One region of the Shewanella sp. W3-18-1 genome, then DNA from elsewhere that is predicted to be linked to it. Evidence: predicted binding sites of a transcription regulator. Region 1 holds the regulator's gene; each other region holds the start of a gene.
What was found. The regulator LexA, encoded in region 1, represses DNA repair genes until DNA is damaged. The targets are predictions, from matches to a motif close to TACTGTATNNNNATACAGTA.
Positions count from the first base shown of each region.

Region 2: the regulator LexA is predicted to act here: its motif matches at 4,942-4,961, upstream of SPUTW3181_RS08215 (DNA topoisomerase III).
Region 3: the regulator LexA is predicted to act here: its motif matches at 2,190-2,209, upstream of recG (ATP-dependent DNA helicase RecG).

Region 1 is NC_008750.1:158,637-166,611, reverse strand. It holds gene mtr (tryptophan permease) at 1-964, opposite strand, end outside; gene plsB (glycerol-3-phosphate 1-O-acyltransferase PlsB) at 964-3,387, opposite strand; gene lexA (transcriptional repressor LexA) at 3,738-4,358, shown strand; gene SPUTW3181_RS00700 (cell division inhibitor SulA) at 4,355-4,867, shown strand; gene coxB (cytochrome c oxidase subunit II) at 5,263-6,801, shown strand; gene ctaD (cytochrome c oxidase subunit I) at 6,811-7,975, shown strand, end outside.
Region 2 is NC_008750.1:1,789,778-1,797,752, reverse strand. It holds gene SPUTW3181_RS08225 (sigma-54 interaction domain-containing protein) at 1-1,255, shown strand, start outside; gene SPUTW3181_RS08220 (porin) at 1,385-2,554, opposite strand; gene SPUTW3181_RS08215 (DNA topoisomerase III) at 2,803-4,929, opposite strand; gene SPUTW3181_RS08210 (hypothetical protein) at 5,092-5,382, shown strand; gene purF (amidophosphoribosyltransferase) at 5,485-6,999, opposite strand; gene SPUTW3181_RS08200 (CvpA family protein) at 7,131-7,619, opposite strand; gene dedD (cell division protein DedD) at 7,734-7,975, opposite strand, start outside.
Region 3 is NC_008750.1:325,156-333,130, reverse strand. It holds gene SPUTW3181_RS01595 (OmpA family protein) at 1-1,149, shown strand, start outside; gene SPUTW3181_RS01590 (MarC family NAAT transporter) at 1,266-1,979, opposite strand; gene recG (ATP-dependent DNA helicase RecG) at 2,226-4,301, shown strand; gene SPUTW3181_RS01580 (DUF3014 domain-containing protein) at 4,484-5,383, shown strand; gene SPUTW3181_RS01575 (beta-ketoacyl synthase chain length factor) at 5,723-6,466, shown strand; gene SPUTW3181_RS01570 (lysophospholipid acyltransferase family protein) at 6,459-7,334, shown strand; gene SPUTW3181_RS01565 (phosphopantetheine-binding protein) at 7,318-7,572, shown strand; gene SPUTW3181_RS01560 (acyl carrier protein) at 7,582-7,830, shown strand; gene SPUTW3181_RS01555 (hypothetical protein) at 7,830-7,975, shown strand, end outside.

The sequences.
Region 1 (7,975 bases):
GGGAGTCATCAAAACCAAATAAGTCTGCAAGATAATCAAACAAACCCAAAGTTACACCGAGGAACGACGAGGCCACCGCTAAGTTTGCAAACAGGGTTAACATACTGTTTAACCAGCTACTTGCCATCACCTTAGACAAAGCACCAACCAACACACCCATATTGCCGCCTTGGGCGATAATATCGCTAAACTGGCTGCGGGGAATATTGCCCATAGTGGCGACTAACCAACAGGCATAAATGATAAGCGCGATAAAAGTACCGACAAAGATAGCTTTGATAATAGTGGCGGAATCTTTACCGTAATACTTCACTAAACTAGGCACATTGCCATGATAGCCAAAGCTAGCAAGGCCAAAGGGCAACGCTGCCCACAAATAAGGTGCAAATCTTGTGGTACCATCGGGCTCAAGCAGCTTAGTGACGTCAATCTCTATCAGTAAATTACCGATAGCAAGAAAGAAAGTGATGATCATACCGCCCAGCATTATCGTTGTAATACGATCCACAGCTTTGGTGCTGATCAGCACAATACTCGCTAGCACTATGGCAAATACTAACCCTGCCACACTTTGAGGTAATTCAATCCCCATACCCTGCAAGCTGTGATTTACAATCGAGCCACCACCGCTGATATAGGCATAGGTTAAAATGTAGAGCACAAAGGCGATTGACACGCCATTCACTATGCGCCAAAACTGGCCTAAGGTTTGTTTTGTTAACGTATCGAAACTCGCACCAGGTTCAAAGTGTAAGTTGGTTTCAAGCAGTAATAAGCCCGACATCAACATGCAAAACCAAATACCTAGCAGCATGACAATGGAATACCCAAACCACATGCCAGAACCCACCACAGGTAAGGAAAACATGCCCGCCCCTACGGTCGTCCCAGCAATAATCATGGCGCCACCGAGCAAAGACTTACCTGCGGTTTTATGCTTAACCGCATTCATATGATTTGTCATTAACTAATATGCTCCGCAGTGACACTCGCAACTATCGTCTGTCTCACTGAGGCTCTCAATAGGCTATTGGCTTGATCTCGAATACGCTTAACATCAGATTTATCATCTTTATCAGAAAGATAACCTAACTCTTTTAACTTAACACTCAAAGTGCCGTAGAGTTTTTTATCGTAAAACTCTGGTGCTGTAATGCCATGCAATGCCCCTAAACGCTGAGCAAGTAAATGGCTTTCAGACTCGAGTTCTGAACGTTCCATCTTAGGACGATGTGCTAGCAAATTAAAAATGATGGCATAGCGTTGCAATGTCTCACTGACCGATCCTGAGAGCAATACCAACTGACTGGAATGTTCCGTTACAACTGATAAGTTATCTGACTCAGTTATTAAGCCTTGCTCAATAAAGAGATCCAGCACTTGATTGACATAGGAAGGTATATCCTTAATTCCCATAAACAGCTCAGCCTTTAGCAACGGATAAAAGTCATTCACGATTGCCACAATTTGCTGTCGCTGACTTTGCTCATTATGGGTCAAACAACTCGCAATAAGAGAAGGAATAATAAATAAGTGGATAATATTATTGCGATAATAGGTCATCGAAATGGCCTGATTAGCATCGATAGACACTATCTCACCTAAAGGATCACTGGATACTGAAAACTTATTTAAATCAATACCCTGCTGAACAAGATGCTTACCATCACCTTCCGCGACAGAAGTAAAAGAGGTATAAGGCACCCGCTTCAGCAGCGTGAGGTACAAATCTAACTGACGTTCTAACAAACAACGCTCAAGCGCATTTTGCTCAGAAGCCAATAAAGCTAAACTGGTGAGCGTGACGGAACTGGCCGCTGCCGCATCATTAATACGTGTCATCACCCGATTTGCTAACACGTTAACCGCTGGAGTTAACCAAGTTGGCTTTTGTTCAGGATCATCGGCAAGCTCTGCGCGCCAGTTAGGTGCCATTTCGTTTAAAAAGGTTTGCAGGGTAATCGGCTCTCCAAAGTTCACATAACCTTGACCAAAATTACCTAACTTGCGAATAGCTCCAAAAACTTGCCAAACGGATTCTTTTTGTTTTTTCTTGCCACTTAACTCTTTGTGATACGTGGCGACTTCCATCACATGGTCATAACCTAAATATACGGGAACCAAAGTAACTGGGCGCTCAATTCCGCGCAGCACGCTGTTCATTGTCATTGCTATCATGCCCGTTTTGGGCGCTAACAAACGCCCCGTACGAGACCGACCGCCCTCAGAGAAATACTCCACCGAATAGCCCTTGGCAAACAGTTGATCTAAATATTCACGAAAGACTGCGGTATAAAGCTTATTACCATTAAAACTACGACGGATAAAGAACGCGCCACCACGGCGGAACAATGGTCCCGCGGGCCAAAAGTTAAGGTTTATCCCTGCTGCAATATGCGGCGGCACCATACCTTGGTAATACAAAATGTAGGATAGCAATAGATAATCCATATGACTTCGATGACAAGGCACATAGACAATTTCGTGACCATCATGGTGTAACTGACGAATATGTTCGGCACCTTTAATATTGATGCCACTGTAGAGCTTATTCCATAACCAGGTTAAAAAACGCTCGGCAATGCGCACTAAACTATCTGAATAATTTGCTGCTATTTCATCAAGATACTCAATTGCAGTTTCACGAGATTGAGTTTCAGAAATCTTTTTGCTCACAGCCTCTTCTTGAATCGCCTTACGTAATGACTCCGATTTGAGCAACGAATCAAATAATGCCTGACGATTTGGCAGTAAAGGACCCGTCATCACCTTACGTTGGCGGCGAAAATGCACCCGTGCCACACGCGCTAATTTATGGGCTATCCCCATATCAGTACCGTGTTCATCTGCCATATAACGCAGTGAAACTGCATTCGAAAACTGTACAAAATTATGACGGCCTAGAAACAAAATCATGAAGCACTTACGTAGCCAAGTTGGATTTTCACGCTCCAACACAGCCGCTTTCATCGTATCGTCTTCTTTACCTGGAGTACGTCCCCAATAAAGACTCACTGGCACTAACTGAATATCAAGCTCCGGGCGCTCCTTATGAACAGCCAAGAGACGCATAAAACACTCAAGGAATGGCTCGTTACCCGCACGTTCACCAAACAAAGGTTTACGTCCTTGAAGGCAAACAACCCGTGGCGCAACAACACCGTTAACAACTAAAGGTTCGTAGGGGCTTGGCAAGCCTAATTTTTCGGTGACTTCACTTAGTGCCGCAATGTCACTCAGCGATTCTGTTTTCATGACATAAGCAAGTGGTCTGGAGGTATCCAGATTCAGATCGGCAAAAGGATCCTGAGGCACCACAATAGTGTGGACTAAGTGTTTTTGGATCCAACGTAATGATTTCAACCAAAGAGAGTCTTGTTTAGGCATTATTCTTATGCAATTAAGTACGTTTACTAGCCCAATAGAATACCAGACTCTGGGGAGTATTCGCTAATTCTCTCCTATATATCCCTAAATCGCCCTAACATCAGGCGTTTTATAAGCCTATAAAACAATATATGCATCCCATCGGGATAAAATAAATACTCTTAAAAAATTAAACACTTAAAATTAAATAAGAAAATATAAAACGCCTTATCTTCCATAAAAACTCAACCAATAGATCAGGCTGAGATTTGCCGATTTAAAACACTTTACGATCTAAAAATGGTTAATACTTGCACTACAAACAATACTGTATATACTAACAGTAACTGTATAGAAAAACAGGAACAGCCATGAGACCCTTAACGCCACGCCAAGCTGAAATTTTAGAGCTAATTAAACGTAATATTGCCGATACAGGAATGCCACCCACCCGAGCAGAAATTGCCACTCGTTTAGGCTTTAAAAGTGCTAATGCTGCTGAGGAGCACCTCAAAGCTCTCGCCAAAAAAGGCTGTATCGAAATCATGCCAGGTACCTCTCGGGGTATCCGTCTCCCAGCAGAGGAAGAGGTCGTGGTTGAATATGGCCTGCCACTTATAGGCCAAGTAGCCGCTGGTGAGCCAATCTTGGCTCAAGAACATGTTGAACAGTACTATCAAGTTGACCCAAGTATGTTCCACCCTACCGCCGATTTTTTACTGCGAGTAAAAGGTGACAGCATGAAAAACATCGGCATTCTTGAAGGTGATTTGTTAGCGGTGCATAAAGTACAACAAGCGAGAAATGGTCAAGTAGTTGTTGCAAGAGTCGACGATGATGTCACGGTTAAACGCTTCGAAAAAAAAGGCAACTTAGTCTATCTATACGCAGAAAATGAAGACTACTCACCAATTAAAGTGGATTTAAGTTGTCAAAGTTTAACAATTGAAGGACTCGCTGTTGGTGTGATCCGTAATGGAGATTGGCTATGAGTAACCTATTAGGCAATGCCCCACGTCATCCGGGGTTGTGGCTCGACAACATTCGAGAGCCTGATGCAAACTGGCAGTATGCACCGATCAGCTGTGTGCCTACACAGACTCAAGGCCGTACTGAGTTAATCCAGCTCAGTACGCAGCTCGCACAACTCAGTCAACAGGGGCGTTGGGTTGTACTCATCAATCCACCAAGTATTGGCTATAAACAGTTACTCACATCAGCAGGTGTGCGCATGGATCGTATATTACTCGTTCATGCAAAAGATGAGGTAGAAACCCTATGGGCGATGGAGAAAGCCTTAACAAGTGGTACGTCCAGTGCAGTCATTACTTGGACGACCTCACTCGATGCCCGTGATAATCGACGCTTACAAATTGTGGCAAAAAGTGCCAGAGCGATGGGTATTGTATTAGAGGAAGTAAATAACCACTTACAGGATAAGGTCCGCCTTGAGCAACATACACACTTTAAGCAAGCCACTTTTTTTAGCCCTGTTCATTAGTTTTACAAAAGATTTTTTAGCCGTGAAAGCCGCCTCACATATGAATGTGAGGCTTTTTTTTAGCAATTTTTCAGACAATTAGAAAAATAAGTGATCTTGATCAATATTTAAACAGCAAGTATGGTTGATTAAGCTGGTGACTCTATATCTCTGGCGATGGTAAAAACCGAGCTGTTATCCCAGCCAATTTTCCATCAATAATTAAAATGACAGATTTTTTCAGTAGTATGTGCCAGCGTGGCGAATTAACAGCAGTAACAGTACAAAAGTAAGCCATCAACGCACATTGAAGTCAAAAACGCTTTTTTGGGAACTGAAGAGTTTGCATAGAGTTGAGACTTACTGTGTGACTCTTCTTTGTAGTTGCAATTTGCAATTAGCAGAGGAGAAGTCTTGTGAAGCAATTGTTGTATTGTTTACTCGTGGTGTTATTCGCACCACCGTTGAACGCAGCGGATTCGCGGTTCAATATGACCACTGGTGTAACCGAGATAAGTGGCAAGGTTTATCACTTGCATATGACTATCTTGTATATCTGCTGTGCTATTGGCCTCGTGGTTTTTGGCGTAATGATTTATGCCATGATAAACCACAGAAAATCCAAAGGCGCAGTTGCCGCCCATTTCCATGAAAGTACCAAAGTTGAAATTGCTTGGACCATATTGCCATTTATTATCCTGATCCTAATGGCCATACCTGCAACCAAAACCTTAATCGCAATGGAAGATACGAGCAATGCTGATATCACCATCAAAGTCACTGGTTCTCAGTGGAAATGGCATTACAGCTACTTCGATCAAGATATTGATTTTTACAGCATACTCTCGACACCTAGAACACAAATTGATGGTTCAGAACCTAAGGGCGAGCACTATCTCCTTGAAGTCGATAAACCGCTTGTTGTTCCAATAAATCGCAAAATCCGCTTCCTAATGACATCAGAAGATGTCATTCATTCATGGTGGGTTCCAGCCTTTGCGGTGAAAAAAGATGCGAATCCTGGTTTTATTAATGAAGCATGGACACGTATCGATAAACCAGGCATTTATCGCGGCCAGTGTGCTGAACTTTGCGGTAAAGATCACGGCTTTATGCCCATAGTCGTAAAAGCCTTACCAGAAGCAGAATTTGATGCTTGGATTACCGAGCAAAAACAAGCAGCACAAACCGCTGCCGCTACAGCTCAAGCCGCCCTATCACAAACCCTTAGCCAAGCAGACTTAATGACCCAAGGTGAGCAAGTCTATATGGCTCGATGCGCAGCATGCCACCAACCTAATGGAGAAGGATTAAAAGGTGTATTTCCAGGTTTGAAAGGTAGTCCTATCGCAACAGGCCCTCTTACTCCCCACCTTGAAATTATCATCCATGGTAAAGCTGGTACGGCAATGCAGGCTTTTGCTAACCAATTAACTGCCCAAGAAATTGCCGCAGTGACAACCTATGAGCGAAATGCGTGGGGAAATAATATGGGGGATGCTGTTCAAGCCAAAGATGTGAACGACTATATGAATGGTGATCGCCAGCCTAAGACATCGACAACACAAACACAGCAAGTCGCCGCGTTGCCTACAGAGCCAACAGTCCAAGGTGCTAGCATCGATCCCGCTAGCCTGCCAACACTGACCCATGACGCGCTAATGACGGAAGGAGAAGCCATCTATATCTCAAGTTGTGCAGCCTGCCATCAAGTAAATGGCTTAGGTATTCCGCCTGCTTTTCCATCGTTAGTTAATAGCAACATTGTAACGGGGCCAATTGCCAACCATATCGAGATTGTGATGCACGGCAAAACGGGAACGGCGATGCAGGCATTTGACAAACAACTCAGCCCACAACAACTCGCCGCGGTCATTACTTATGAGCGAAATGCTTGGGGTAATAATACAGGCGATACAGTTCAAGCCGCCGATATCGTTAAACATGGACAGTAGGGGATTAGGATGAGCACTATGACTCAAGAACACACCGCAGTCCATGATGACCACCATCATGGGGCACCGAAGGGCATTATGCGCTGGTTGCTAACCACCAACCATAAGGATATTGGCACCCTTTATTTATGGTTTAGTTTCATTATGTTTTTAACGGGTGGCGCCATGGCAATGGTGATCCGAGCTGAATTATTTCAACCCGGATTACAGCTAGTTGAGCCAAATTTTTTCAATCAAATGACCACTGTTCATGGGCTGATCATGGTCTTTGGAGCCGTTATGCCCGCGTTCACAGGATTGGCCAATTGGTTAATTCCTATGATGATTGGCGCGCCAGATATGGCGTTACCTAGGATGAATAACTGGAGTTTTTGGATCCTTCCTTTCGCCTTCGCTATTTTACTCGGTTCATTATTTATGGAAGGAGGAGGCCCAAACTTTGGTTGGACTTTCTATGCACCGCTCTCAACAACTTATAGCCCTGACAGCACTGCTCTCTTCGTGTTTTCTATCCATATCATGGGAATAAGTTCGATCATGGGCGCAATTAATGTGATTGTGACCATAGTGAACTTACGTGCGCCAGGCATGACATGGATGAAACTGCCGCTATTTGTATGGACTTGGCTAATTACGGCATTTTTGCTAATAGCAGTCATGCCTGTACTCGCAGGTGTAGTGACTATGGTGCTCACCGATAAATTTTTTGGAACCAGTTTCTTCGAGGCGGCAGGCGGCGGCGATCCTGTGATGTTTCAACATATCTTTTGGTTCTTCGGCCATCCAGAAGTTTACATCATGATTTTGCCTTCTTTTGGCATCATCTCGGCCATAGTTCCGGCTTTCAGTCGTAAAAAACTCTTTGGTTATGCCTCTATGGTGTATGCAACAGCCAGTATTGCCATTTTGTCTTTCCTTGTGTGGGCACACCATATGTTTACAACGGGTATGCCCGTGTTTGCAGAACTGTTTTTTATGTACTGCACTATGCTGATTGCCGTGCCGACAGGAGTGAAGGTCTTTAACTGGGTAGCAACCATGTGGCGAGGCTCGCTGACCTTTGAAACACCGATGTTATTTGCCGTGGCTTTTATTATCCTTTTCACTATTGGTGGTTTTTCGGGACTAATGCTTGCAATTACCCCCGCTGACTTCCAGTACCACGACACTTATT
Region 2 (7,975 bases), 1.6 Mb from region 1:
TGATATTGAGCACGACCCAATCACAGCTTTAGTTGCACCTAAGGTGATCAACGGTATTCGTTCGCTGATCATTTTGAGAATGTCTATCGAAAATACCCACCTTGGGATAGTCGGATTTTATGCCAAAACGACAGGCGTTTTTCGCCCTCGTCATGCCGATTTAATTGCTCCGCATATGCATGCATTAGCCTTAATCACTGCACTCAATTTACGCGGACGTAACTTACTTAAAGAAAATGAAGCACTCTCAAAACAGAATGTGAGCCTTCGCAGAACATTAGACGTGCAAAATGGCGTAGTGGGGGCCAATTCAGGCTTGAAACACGTCATGCAGCAAGTGCAATCCATTGCCAAGATTAATACAACAGTGCTAATGCTCGGTGAAACGGGATGTGGTAAAGAAGTGATAGCCAATGCGATTCACGAACTTTCTGAACGTTCAGATAAGCCCTTTATCAAGGTCAACTGCGGCGCTATTCCAGATACTTTGATTGACTCCGAACTCTTTGGTTATGAAAAAGGAGCATTTACTGGGGCTGAGTCCCGTAAAATTGGCTACTTCGAACAAGCCAATGGCGGCACTATCTTTCTCGATGAAATAGGTGAACTACCATTATCCGCACAGGTTAGATTACTCCGTGTACTTCAAAATAGTTGTATTACCCGAGTAGGTGGACACGATGCGGTACAACTTGATATTCGGATAGTGGCTGCCACCCATAGAAATTTACAAGCTATGATACACAGAGAAGTGTTTCGGGAAGATCTTTGGTATCGCTTAGCCATTTTTCCTATTGAAATTCCTTCATTAAGACAAAGACGTACAGACATTCCTTTACTCGTACAGCATTTTATCGAGCAACTGAGTTCAAAGTTCAACCTGCCTCAATTACCAAGAGTTGCACCGGAACAATTAAATATTCTGAACCAATACGCTTGGCCAGGAAATGTCAGAGAACTCATTAACGTACTCGAACGGGCGATAATACAGCAGCCTTCAGGACCATTAGATTTTAGCTTCCTTGCGCCACATCAGGATAAGGAAATTACGACCCAAGCAAATCAAACCGTTATCATAGATCCAAACTATGCGAGCGATAAACTTGTGCCCCTTGATGTTATGACCAGAAAATACATTAGTCATGCACTGCGAATTACAGGTGGAAAACTCTATGGCCCAGGAGGTGCGGCTGAGTTATTGGACATCAATGCCAATACCCTGCGCAGCAAGATGAAGAAACTGGGGATTGTTTAGTCTTTTAAGGCTAACGAGTGTTCTATGACAAAAATAAAAAACATCGGTTAACAAAGTGCATAAATAAAGTGCATAAATAACAAAGGTCACATAGGTGACCTTTGAAAAATTAATGACTAACCATAGGATCTAGAAGAAATAACGGATTCCCACCGCATAGTTGTTTTCTTGTAGATCTTCATAAGCTTTATCATCCATGTTGCTGAAATCAATTTTGGCCTCAACGTACATAATTGTATCGCGGCTATAACGATAATGCAGACCTAGCACTGCAAATTGGCGTGCCCATTTTCCTTGGACCCCCGTATTTTCATCGGTATCAAGATCTTGATATGTCAGTAATATGGTTGGAACGAAACCACTGTCATACTGATAAGCAACAATAAACTCAGCTCCAGTTGAATCATATAAATCTCCACCCACTAATTCGTTTTGCTCACTCTTATGAGCGTTAAAACCTACGTATAAACCGTCAGCATCGCGACCTGGAGCATATTGATAGAAGCTACCGTATTGGGCGCCAATACCAATAATTTGGTTAGTGTTATCAACCTCTTGGCCTGCAAGATTTCCGGTAAAATCACCACGATTAAATCCCGCTAGCACTTTAAATTTATCAGTAAAGTTGTAAGTTACACTTGCACCATAGCTAGGTTCGAAACTCAATTCCGAACCATCTTTCAAGGGAGCACCATTACCATCGTACAAGGCAACATCGCTATTTTGTTTAGAGGCATACTGCACTGCGACATGCAGGTTACCGAAAGTATTACGGTATTGTAGCGCAGCATCGGCACGTCCAGCTCCTGTTAAACCACCGTCACCGAAGGTATAAGCCCCCACAGACCAACCTGTGAAAGCATTGAGCACATCAGTTGTGTAAGCAACATCATAGTAAGCCCCCCATTGCTTACCAAAACTGATCTTTCCCCATTTCTCATGGGACATCCCAACATAACCCAGTCGATTGAATAGAAAATCTGAATTTTTGGATGCCGATAACTGACCACCACCTTGGCCTTGCGTGTATATAAGGCCGTCATCGCTGGTCACCATATTGATACCCCATTCCGTATGGGCAAAGGAGCTCCAGCCATTTTTCTCTTGACGGTCGAAACGAAAACCAACACGAGAAAAATTATCTATAACAGAAGTTTCATGACCATCATTTAATGCGGTAAATCCTAACCAACCGATCATGTTAACGCTATTAGTTTGGTCATTATACAGTTCAACGGCTTGAGATGTTCCCGTTAACAATAAGCTTGGAATAATCAAAGCGAGCAATGTCTTTTTCATTTTATCTACCTTAAAATTCAGCAAAATCACATATAATCACATGATTTATTTAATATATTATTTTCTCCAATCAATACTAAGCAGGTTATGTGCCATAGGTAGGGAAAGCTGAAAATCAAGGTGTTTTTTAGATACGGATCAGGCAATCTCGAAATATCGTGATTATCGGTTGTTAAATACCGTTAGATAAATTAAATGTCGTTATTACATCAAAAGACAATAACGACATGTATGCAACAAGTGTGTCATTACACTGCTGCTGTAGATTTACGGCTATTAGAAGCTGAACGACTGGTTGATCGAGTTACCGAACTTTTGGAACTGGTCTTTTGGGAACCATATTTGTTGGAAACATCGTTTTTTGTTGTACCTATGCCTTTCGCTGAACTTGATTTTTTAGAATACGACTTACGATAACCGGATTTATGACTTGCCGTTTTACGATAACCTTGCCCTTTTAATCCATTAAGTGCAGTTGGCAACTGTGCTCCCGCATTTTGGATAAGTGTGGATAAGGTGCCGAGCAACGGCTGCATAAATCCTTGATAGGAGGTTTCTTTATGACAAATGCCGTTCAAGCTCGCTTCCCAAAGCGCCGTCATATCCGGCGTAGTGGCGCTCAAAGGCAAGCTGTTAATCAATCCTTTCCCCACGTCTGTCGAGACAATAGATTTACCTAGGCGTTGTAAAAAACCGCGTTTGAATAGCAATTCGATAATACCTGCACGGGTGGCCTCAGTACCTAATCCATCGGTTTCTTTAAGAATTTTACGGATCTCAGGGTCAGTGACATAACGACTAATGCCCGTCATCGCACTGAGTAAGGTCGCATCGGTAAAGGCCTTTGGTGGCTGAGTATTTTTTTCAAGCAATTCGCCTCGAGTACAATGCAAAGCTTGCCCCAATTTCAAAGGCGGTAATTGGCCAATAAACTCGTCATGCTCCTCATCATCCTTACCTGCGCTTTCTTCCGTCGACTTGTTGCCACTCGCCTTACTGCCATTTGGCTCTTGGCGGGCAAAGAGTTGCTTCCAGCCGAGGGATTTATCCTGACGCGCCTTGGTATTAAATAAGCCACCCTCGATTGTCACTTGCACTGTGGTTTCACTGTAACAATAAGCCGGATAAAACTGGGCTAAGTACTGGCGGGCAATATGAAGATATAACTGCCTCTCACGCTGACTCAAGCTAGATAAGTTAGCCGTCTTCTCTGTTGGAACGATTGCGTGGTGGGCGTCCACTTTTTTATCATCCCATGCTTTAGATTTAAGACGGGGATCGGGTGCATCAGCACCTTGCAATAACTCAGCAGCACCGTCACTTATCGCCTTAAGTACCGAAGGCGCAAGATTATGTTGCTCAACGGGTAAATAACGACTGTCGGAGCGTGGGTAAGTAATGAGTTTATGACGTTCATACAAACTTTGGCAGGTATCGAGCACATCCTTAGCACTCATACCAAACCGTTTAGCCGCATCAATCTGCAACGCTGATAAACTGTAAGGTAAAGGCGGATGCTGTTTCTTATCCTTAGCCACTAATTGAGTGACTAAGGCGGGTTTATCGCTGATGCGACTCACCACATTTTGCGCTAACCCTCTCGCTAACACTCGTCCTTCTTCATCCATATAAGGCTGACAAGCTTCACTCGGTTGCCACTTGGCGCTGAAGGTTTCTTGCTTGTCCGTTGCCAAATGTGCCAGTACTTCATAAAAAGGCTTAGACTGAAAATTAGCAATTTCTTTATCACGGCGCACCACTAGCCCAAGCAATGGCGTTTGTACTCGGCCGACTGATAACACGCCTTGATAACCGACCTTTTTACCTTGGATGGTGTACGCACGCGTCATATTCATACCATAGAGCCAATCGGCACGGCTACGGGCTAAAGCAGAGGTAGATAATGGGATAAATTCGCGATTACTGCGTAGCTGCGTTAGAGCCCGTTTTACAGCTTGTGGGTTTAAGTCACTGATCAGTAAACGCTGGGTTTGATGTAGCTTGTCCCCCGTCACACCAAGATAGGCAATCACTTCATCCACGAGTAACTGCCCTTCACGGTCGGGATCGCCCGCATTAACCAGCATACTCGCTTGTTTAACTAATCGTTTAAGCACAGTGAGTTGACTGCGGGTTGCTGCCTTAGGTGTCAGTTGCCACTTGTCTGGCACTATCGGTAAGTGCTCAAATTTCCATGCTTTAAATTCAGGATTATAGGCATCAGGTTCTGCTTGTTCGAGCAAGTGACCGACACACCAAGACACGCAATCGCCATTAGCGGCTTCGATAAATCCATCGCCTTTTTTATGGGGTTTAGGCAATACATCGGCAATGGCCCGCCCTAGGCTAGGTTTTTCTGCGATATAGAGGATCATACAAACACCAAACACTGGATATAATTACAGTACAATCTAGCTCAAAGTCCTTCTAAGTGCAAATCACAGCAAGCCTGACAGGAAAGCAATTATTAAATTGTAAATTCAATTGAGAATTATTCTCAACAAAGTGTAGAGTGAGCACATTGACAAGGAGGATTTATGAACCCATTAGCAAAAAAATTAATCCACAACATACATGCAGAAAAAACAGCATTAGTCCTAAGATTTAATCAGTTACTTATATTTCATACCCTATTACTACTTGCTATTAGTTTACTTACGAGTTCATGGCTAGGACAGCTTAGCTTAATTGATATACCACTGATTGGGTGGGTTATTCTATTAATTCCTATTGCGGTGAGTCTATCACTATTACTACGCCACCAAGTGACTCGCCATAGCTTAAGCAGTCTATTTAGCGTTTGGATGTTGCTTTGGATCTGGGGATAAATCACTGGTTTTTAATACGATTGGTATAATCAATATGCTTAAAGAACCATAAAAAAAGCCAGTGATATCATCACTGGCCCATGATCTGCCTAACACTTGCCGTTAAGGGTGACAGACGTTATGCAACTCTAAGTTAGTACCAATATCTTTATTACGATCCGCTTTTGCATCATCGTTACGCAGTTGCGTTAAGTGATCTAAATACGCTTGATCAACGTCATTGGTAATATAGTGACCATCGAATACTGAGGTCTCGAAGCGTTTAATCTCAGGGTTTTCCATTCTCACCGCTTCAACTAGATCAGACAGATTTTGGAAAATAATACCATCTGCACCAATCAGTTTAGCGATTTCATCGGCATCACGTCCATGGGCGATCAGCTCATTCGAGGTCGGCATGTCGATACCATACACGTTCGGGAAACGAATCTCTGGCGCAGCAGAAGCAAAATACACTTTCTTAGCACCCGCTTCACGAGCCATTTCGATGATCTGCTCAGAGGTCGTCCCGCGAACGATAGAGTCATCCACTAACAGTACATTTTTACCTTTAAACTCAGTGTTGATTGCATTGAGTTTACGGCGCACTGATTTCTTACGTTCCTGTTGACCAGGCATAATGAAGGTACGGCCAATATAACGGTTTTTCACAAAACCTTGGCGGTACGGTAAGTCCATGCAACGGGCAATTTCCAGCGCGATATCGCAGGAGGTTTCAGGAATAGGGATCACCACATCGATATCGTGATCGTACCATTCCTTCTTAATCTTCTCGCCAAGCTTAGCGCCCATGTTGACGCGACTTGCATACACAGACACTTTGTCGATAGTCGAATCTGGACGGGCAAAATAAACGAATTCGAAGATACAAGGCGCATAGCTCGGTTCTGCCGCGCATTGACGGGTATACAGCTGGCCGTCAATTGACACATAAATCGCTTCACCCGGCGCGACATCACGCATCACTTCAAAGCCAACGGCATCGAGTGCCACACTTTCTGAAGCGACCATGTATTCAGTGCCAGTAGCAGTTTCGTGCTTACCTAACACCAAAGGACGAATACCAAATGGATCACGAAACGCGACTAAGCCTTGACCAATAATCATGGCAACCACAGCGTAGGCACCACGGGCTTGCTGGTGCACATTTGCGACCGCATCGAACACTTCTTCCGACGTCAGAGTCAAACTCGTGGTTTTTTGCAGCTCATCAGCCAAGAGATTTAATAACACTTCAGAATCTGAGGTGGTATTCACATGACGACGTTTTTTAATCAGCCCTTCGGCTAATTCGACTGTGTTGGTTAAGTTACCGTTGTGGGCTAATGAAATCCCAAATGGCGAGTTAACATAGAAAGGCTGCGCTTCTGATGCGCTTGAACTGCCCGCAGTTGGATAACGTACATGGCCAATCCCTGCATTGCCCTGTAAGCGCTGCATATGCTTGACTTCAAATACATCTTTTACCAGACCGTTGGCTTTACGTAGTCTGAAAGCACCACGATCAACGGTCACAATACCTGCCGCATCCTGACCTCTGTGCTGAAGCACGGTCAGTGCATCATAAATGGTCTGATTAACCGATGATTGGCCAACTATTCCGACGATACCACACATGGGTAAGCTTCCTCATTGTAAGATGTTCTATGTCCTTTCATGTTGAAATATAAGCAAAAAGAAAAATGACGTTGAATAGACATTTTGACTTAGGTTTATATTCATCAATTAGGATAAATTTATTGTCTTTTTTATATTTTGGGTACAAAGCTGGAGGTGTTTTCCAAATAGTTAAAAAACCATTGAATAACAACGCCAAATTCGGGCACTAGCACAGAATCCTTCCACCATTGGGCGTTGGGAGAACCTGTGAAAGCATCCATAAAAAACAACAAGGCGCTAACAATAAGCGCACCTCTAATGGCACCGAAACACAGACCTAAGAGTCTGTCAGTGCCAGATAATCCTGTTTTAACAACTAGTTGCCCAAGGATGTAATTGACTAAGGCGCCGAGTATCAAGGTGGTAATAAAGAGGATGGCAATGGATACACCATTACGCAGCATTTCATCGTTCATTTGGGTTAAATGAACGGCAAGATCTTGATAAAACTGGCTGGCAACAAAGAAAGCCGCAAACCATACCACTAAGGACATGGCTTCTTTGGCAAATCCACGGATCAGACTGATAAGAGTCGATAATCCGATGACGAATATGATAGCGTAATCAATCCAAACCATTGAGATGGCTTTCCGACATGGGCTTTAAGACGGCGCGATTCTACCAGAGACTGAAATGATTCTCACCCCTAGAGGGTAAATAAATTATTTTCAGTCTCAAGGGGGTTATCGCCATTAAGATTCCAGAGGATTAAAAGGGACAATCCGCCCTTTTAAGCCAGTAAGGCTTTCAATATCTTCTAACATTTTCTTCAATTTGGCTTCAGAGACATCGGGACCAACAAAGACTTTGGTTAATACGCCATCCCTTGGAGTGTCTGGAATAGTGTACGCTTTAAAACCATTTTTACGTAGCTGTGCAACCAATGCTTTGACGTTAGCTGCATTGCTAAAAGCGCCCAATTGTAAGGTTAGCC
Region 3 (7,975 bases), 170 kb from region 1:
AAGGCTGCATCCTGCGGAGATGGCCAAGCAATGCAGAGTCAACTAAAGCCACTTAGAGAAGTGAATGCCGACTATCACAGTGCTTACGTGGCAGCAAAAATGAAAGGTACAAGTGGTGATGTTTACAGCAGCATCTATGCCGTTAATCGTGAGGGCAGGTACACCTACATACAGGTCGATATTCTTGAGGTAATCCCAGAGCCGCTTGATCTGATTCAGGCAAACAACAGCTTTTTGCAACAGGCGCCAAAGGAGATTGAGATTAAAGACAAACGCAGTGAGGATGCACAAGGATCGGCTGATCATCCTTTGCTGGGTCGCATGCCCGGCAGTTATATCGCTCACTACAAACAAATCAATTTTACGCAGGTGCCTGTGATTGTGGGAATGACCGGAAGCGATTACCAAACCAAGCCACTAGCTGCCAAGCTCACCCAAATCAGTTATCGCATGCCAGAGAGCTATTCTCTATTTGAAATCAACAGCAATTATGCCGCAGCGGCACAAAAACTGGCCGCAGAACGAATATTCCATTGTAAAGGTACCGCCTGTGGTGACGATGACAGCCTGATAAAAGCCATGGGCTTATTTAAAGATGATCAAGATGATGAGGGGCAAGAGTACCAGCTGTTTCAACTCAGCCATCCGCAGGGCGATGTATATTTCGATATCTATTCACAGGGATATTCCAATGGTACACCGACTGACACTACTGTTAGAGTAATGGAACTCTCGGCACTGAAGGATGATCGGGTGGCGATTAATCTCGATGCGTTAACCGATGCTATCTCGCAAACAGGTAAGGCGACGTTGGAGGGCTTGCTGTTCGATTACGACAGTGAGCGCATGCTGCCCGAGTCCAAGCCAGTATTAGAGGTGCTAGCAACTTATCTTAAGCAAAATCCTGCTCTGAGTTTTTATGTGGTCGGTCATACCGATGATAAGGGCGAGCGGAGTTACAATCAAAGCCTGTCAGAACGCCGTGCTGCTGCCGTGATTAAACAACTGAATGAAACGTTTAACATTCCATCCGTCCAATTAACAGCCCATGGCAACGGTGAATACAGCCCAGTCGCGAGTAATGCTAACGACACGGGGCAGCGTTTGAATCGCCGAGTCGAGCTGGTGCTTAGATCTGACAAAAAATAGTCAATAACCTGAACTAGTGTAAGCAAAGTTGAGCTAATGGCTCTCCCCGTGATCGGAGCTTTCGAATAAGAGAAACTCCATCACTCAGGAGAGTAAAGCGGCTGCTATAGCAGATCTCAAATAGCAAGTGGCTGGGGAGAAATTAATGACGTAGGGCTATCTCCCATTTCAAGTGCTGTCTTTTGGATTAGTGGCGTATGGAAAACCGGATCCTGTGCCACTTCTTTTATGCCGTTAATACAAAATTGCATTCCCATACACACCAATAGAAACCCCATAATCCGCGTCATAGCATCAATACCCGTAGCACCGAGGATTTTACAAACGGGATCTGCCAGCTTAAGTACGCCCCAACTGATCAGGCTCATCAAAGCAAAAGCCGTCACCATAGCGCTATAAATCGTAAAACGGCTGTATTCATCGGGCAGCTCAGCAATTTGGGCTGCACCACTAATCACCAACGCCATAGTGCCAGGCCCACACATACTTGGCATCGTCAGCGGCACAAAAGCAATACTTTCATTAATATCGACATTATTAGCCTGTGCTGGCGTAGGAAATAGCATTCTAAAACCAATAAAGCCGATAATCAGCCCACCCGCTAATCGCAAACCAGGGATTGAAATACCAAATAGCTCTAAGATTGAAGAGCCAATAAAAAAGCAAACACAAAGAGTGCAAAATAGGTAGATAGCAGCCAAGTTAACCTGATGCCGAACATGTTCGCGAGACATCCCCTTACTCAGCCCCAAAAGTAGAGTGGCCGTAGTAGGCGGATTAACCATCGGTAATAATGCTAATAAAGCAAGAACCACGACTTGGAAATACATCCTGCACCTCGTATGAGAAATGATAAATAAAACTTATCTAACCAAGACTAATTTTATGTGTAACAGATGAAAACTCAAAATATCTGTATTTTTATGTATCGATACAAAACAAAGCGGTTAGGCAGCCAATTTAAAAGAGCACAACCTTTACCCTCCTGCACTTTTATCGCGTTACGTCCTAAGATTGCCTTACGCTTATTCTCTGTTAATATATGTATAAATTCACAGTGATTGAGTGCTAACGACTTGCAGCAATTGGATCTTGTTCCGATCACCGACCTCAAAGGCGTCGCCAAAAAGGTCGCGGAGAAACTCGCAAAGCTCGGCATCACAACAGTACAAGATCTGCTGTTTCACTTACCCCTGCGCTACGAAGACAGAACCCAAATCTATCCGATTGCCGCCCTCAGCCCTGGTAGTTACGGCACGATAGAAGCAGAAATCCAATCGACACAAATCATCCAAGGCCGCAAGCGCATGCTGGTCTGCAATGTGCGCGACGATACGGGCAGCTTAAGCCTGCGCTTCTTTAACTTTTCCGTTGCTCAGCGTAATGCCATGCAAAATGGTTTGATGATCCGCGCCTATGGTGAAGTGCGCCGTGGTAGTCATCAAGCTGAGATAGTGCATCCAGAATATAAAGTGGTGTATCCCGGTGAAGATGTTCACCTGAGTGATACCCTAACGCCGATTTATCCCACAACTGAAGGCTTAAAACAGGCGAGTTGGCTAAAGCTGACGGAGCAAGCCTTAGTATTGCTGAAAGAGGGTGGCTTAACTGAGCTGCTGCCACCGCAATTGCAACCTAACAACATCAGCCTTAAACAAGCACTGCAGACGTTACATCGCCCTCCTGCGGGGATCTCTCAGTTCGATTTAGAGCTAGGTCAACACCCTGCCCAGCAACGACTCGTGCAGGAAGAATTACTCGCCCATAATCTCAGCATGTTGCGCCTACGGCAGCGCAGTAATTTAGACGCTGCCGTCACCATGCAGGCCACGGGGCAGTTGCTCAATCCCTTCCTCGCAGCTCTGCCCTTTAAGCCGACTGGCGCCCAGCAAAGAGTCGTGGCTGATATAGGCAAAGATTTAGAAAAACCACACCCTATGATGCGCTTAGTGCAAGGGGATGTTGGCTCAGGCAAAACCTTAGTCGCGGCGATGGCGGCATTGCAAGCGATTGAAAACGGTTATCAAGTTGCCATGATGGCGCCAACCGAATTATTAGCAGAGCAACATGCGACTAACTTTGCCGCTTGGTTTGAGCCACTCGGGCTTAAAGTCGGTTGGCTTGCAGGGAAACTGAAAGGCAAGGCCAGAACCCAATCCCTTGCGGATATTGAATCTGGCGCAGCCCATATGGTGATTGGCACCCATGCCATCTTCCAGCAGCATGTGGTCTTTAACAAACTCGCGTTAATTATTATCGATGAGCAGCACAGATTCGGCGTACACCAACGCTTAGGTCTGCGGGAAAAAGGCATGAGCCAAGGCTTTCATCCACATCAGTTAATCATGACTGCAACCCCCATTCCACGCACATTGGCGATGACGGCCTATGCAGATCTCGACACCTCCATTATCGATGAACTGCCACCGGGGCGTACACCCGTCACCACAGTGGCAATTGCCGATTCCCGCCGTAACGAAGTGCTTGAACGGGTGCGCAACGCCGTCATCACCGACCAACGTCAAGCCTACTGGGTGTGTACTCTGATTGAAGAGTCTGAAGTGCTCGAATGCCAAGCCGCCGAAGACACGGCCGAAGAACTGCGTCTCGCACTGCCAGATCTCAATATCGGCCTAGTGCATGGCAGATTAAAAAGTGCCGAGAAACAGCAAATCATGGCCGACTTTAAGGCAGGCATGATTCATCTACTGGTAGCGACAACCGTGATTGAAGTCGGCGTCGACGTGCCCAATGCTAGCCTAATGATCATCGAAAACCCTGAACGTTTAGGTCTAGCACAACTGCATCAACTGCGCGGACGAGTCGGTCGAGGCGCCATCGCAAGCCATTGTGTGTTACTCTACAAGGCGCCGTTGAGCCATACCGCCACCCAACGACTGAGTGTCCTCAGACAAAGCAATGATGGTTTCATCATAGCGCAGAAAGATTTAGAAATTCGTGGCCCGGGTGAAGTGCTTGGCACTAAACAGACGGGGCTCGCCGAGCTCAAAATTGCCGATCTGGTGCGCGATCAAGCTTTGATCCCACACATTCAGAAACTGGCAAATCATGTAATGACGCAGGCACCTGAAAAGGTCGATGCAATTATTTTACGTTGGCTCGGGCACAGACAGCACTATGTGCAGGCTTAATTAGATAGGAAGCGAATCGCTTCATAGTAAAATAAATCATGTATGTTCAGCTAGGTGCTATAGACAAGCGCATGGAAACTTGCACAATAAACCTGCGGCCCTCGAATAAGTCCGTTATTGCACTTTAATGTTAGCTGCATGTATTCACCACGTTACCTTGAAACTCAAGCTAAGGATGTAAAATGCAAGTTAATCAAGACGATAGAATAAACCCTCAAGAGACTTCTTCTAGCAGCAATCGCTTTGCTCTTTTTGCGATAGTGCTCGTCGTGCTACTTTCTGCCGGAGGATATTATTACTACAGCGGTGATTCAGACTCACCCAAACGCATCCCTAACGCGCCCATTGTATTACCTGAAACACCATCATCTGAACCTATGACACTGGAAAGTGCTACGGAGCCAGAAGAAACCACAGAAACAACACCAACAACCACTGAAACAAACACCAACAGCACAGAGTCATCCGTAACGACTGAGCCTGAGGTCGTCGTTGAACCCGTACCCGCCTTGGCTGAAAGTGATACTTTTGTACAACAAAAAGCACTCGCCATCATTAATAATAATCTGCTTGCATCTTCATTAGTGCAGCAAGACATTATTCGTCAATTCGTTGTGTTTGTAGATAACCTGGCTCAAGGTGAATTAACCCGTAAGGTAAGCCCAATTAAAGGGCCAGAAAAACTGTTTACAGTGTCTGAGATCACGAATAAAGTCTATTTGAATCCAGATAGTTATCATAGATACGACGCTTATGTTGACTCAATTACTAAGATGGATGAGCAGAGCCTAATCCGCACCTATAAGCAACTAACGCCGCTGTTGGAAGAAGCTTTTAGTGAGTTGGGTTATAGTAATGCGAAGTTTAATGACCGAATGCAACAAGCAATTAAAGTTTTACTCGCGGCACCTATCGTTGAAGATCCCATTGAATTGAGTTCAATTAGCGTTAACTATCAATTTGTTGACCCTAATTTAGAAGCACTACCCAGTGCACAAAAATTGTTAATCCGCATGGGTCCAGAAAACACCCGTAAGCTCAAAGTTGCGTTACGTAAACTTGAAAATCAATTAGCACAATAACCTTAAACCCACTCAACAAAAGGCGCCCAGTGCGCCTTTTGTAATCTAAAACTCACTATATCAATATGTAATACCACTTTGTTTCTTATTACCCTACCTCATGAATAATATGTTACCAATGAGTTGAAATTTCCGATTTGGTTGCATTTTGTTAACCAGCATAATGCAAATGGCTTCATTAAAACTAAAGACTTAGTGTAGAATGCACGACACAACTGAGGGAGTATTTGGCGCGATTTATCCAACGCGTAGGTAGCCCAATATTAATTAAATTTATTAATGTTTTTAACTTAGTTAGGGATAACTAAGACAGCTTTAAACTAGTGTCGAGGCAAAGTAGTGCAACTAACATTCAGCATTCTCTCTTGGGGCGCATGGGCTCCTCAATATCCCCTTAATGATAGCTGGCAATGTTGGCGCAAAAACTCGGCTGAGCAGACCTCAGGCACAAGCACTACATCAGAACTGGACACCACTTCCCCACCCCTGACACACATTCCTTCCATGCAACGCCGCCGTTTTAGTCGATTAACTAAAATGATGTTAGAGGTCAGTTTTCGTTGCAGCGTAACACATAATTGTCGCTCTATTTTTGCCTCGCGCCATGGAGAGTTACAGCGCACCATTGGCCTGCTCGAAGATATTATCGCTAAACAGCCCTTATCGCCCTTAGGTTTTAGTCAGTCGGTGCACAACACCGCCAGCGGCATTTTTGGCATAGTAGCGGCCAATACCGCGCCTTCAACCTCAGTTGCGGCGGGCACAGAAACCCTGTCCCAAGCTATGGTCGAAGCCTTCGCCCAATTACATCAATCGCCAGAACCATTGCTATTGGTTTTCGGTGATGATCCAGTGCCTCCTGTGTACGATGAGTTTACCCAAGAATTTGAATTACCTTTGGCCCTAGGCCTACAACTCGCGCCCTTCGATACACCCGCTTCGACCAAGCTCACGGTGAGCCACATTTCTAAGGCAACAGCTTTAAATCCGCTGACCTATGGTGCATTTATCCACGCCCTAGCAACGGCGCAAAATATTTCAGGCTGCTTATCCCAATGGCATTGGAGACTTGAGCATGTTTGATGCAGCCCACAGCCATGACGCCGCTAAGGATCATCAAGATTCAATGCTCAATGCCGCTTATACCTTGCCGGAAACTCGCCGCAAAGGGCTGAATTATGTGCCACGTTGGCTAGGTGGCGTGAGTTGTTATATCGCCTTTGGCTTAGGCGGCTTATTAAGCTCCTTGACCATTCTGCCGCTACTGCGTTTTTGGCCAGGCACACCAGAGGCGCGGATTATTCGGGTACAAAAGGCCGTGCATTTTATGTTCAAAGGCTTTGTCGCCATGCTCACTTGGGCAGGTGTGATTAAGGTCAGCAGCCACGATGCCCAAAAATTACATGATGCCAAAGGCGTTATCGTCATTGCCAACCACCCCAGTTTAGTGGATGTGGTGGTATTGATAAGCCTCATGCCCAATGCGGGCTGCATAGTCAAACAAGCTTTGTGGCGTAATCCATTTTTGCGTGGTGTGGTGTCCTGCGCGGGTTATATTCCCAATCGCGGCGCCGAACTCATGCTAGAGGATTGCCGCGAAGTGCTCGCAAGAGGCACCAATTTAATTATCTTCCCCGAGGGCACGCGTACGGTGGTCGGTGCTACCATTAACCACTTTGCCCGCGGCGCCGCCAATATCGCCTTAAGGGCCGAAGCGGATATTTTACCTGTGGTGCTACGTACCAATGTCCGTGGTTTGACAAAGGAGCAACCTTGGTATGAAATCCCAAGGCAAACCATGGGAATGGCCGTTGAAATCGGCACAATCGTTTCTTACCAGAAGTACCAAGCGGCTTTAGGTGAGCATGCAAAAATGGCCCGGCAGCTGACGCGGGATCTTGAACATTACTATAAACAACAACTCGAAAATAATTATGAACTTAAACAATGAAATAAAGCAGTTAATCATCGACTGTCTCGATCTAGAAGACGTCAGCATTGATGATATTGAAACCGATGCGCCGCTATTTGGCGAAGGTTTAGGCTTAGATTCTATCGACGCCCTCGAGCTCGGCTTAGCCATCAAGAAAAAATTTGACGTCAAAATCGAAGCCAATTCGGATGCCACTAAGGCCCATTTCCACAGTGTTGCCAGCTTAGCTCGCTTTATCGAATCACAGCGTCCATAGGAGAGGAATATGCAAAATCGTGAACAAATCCTCGCTATGCTGACCACTATTTTAGTGGACGAATTCGAAATTGATGCCGAGGCGATTACGCCTGAGGCCAACCTGTATGAAGAGCTCGATCTCGACAGTATTGATGCCGTCGACTTAGTGATAAAGCTGCAGCAACTGACAGGTAAAAAGATCCAACCCGATGAATTTAAATCAGTTCGCACAATCAACGATGTGATTAATGCTATCGAAGGTTTAGTTAAAACCTAATGCGAGCCTTGCTACAGGTCTTAACCGCCCTAACTTTGCTGGCCTACCCCGTTGCCGTGTACTTAGGGCTCAGTTACTTGCCTGCTGGCACCATAGCGCTCGTGCTGTGTTTATTGCTGATAGTGCGGCTAATGCTACAAAAGCA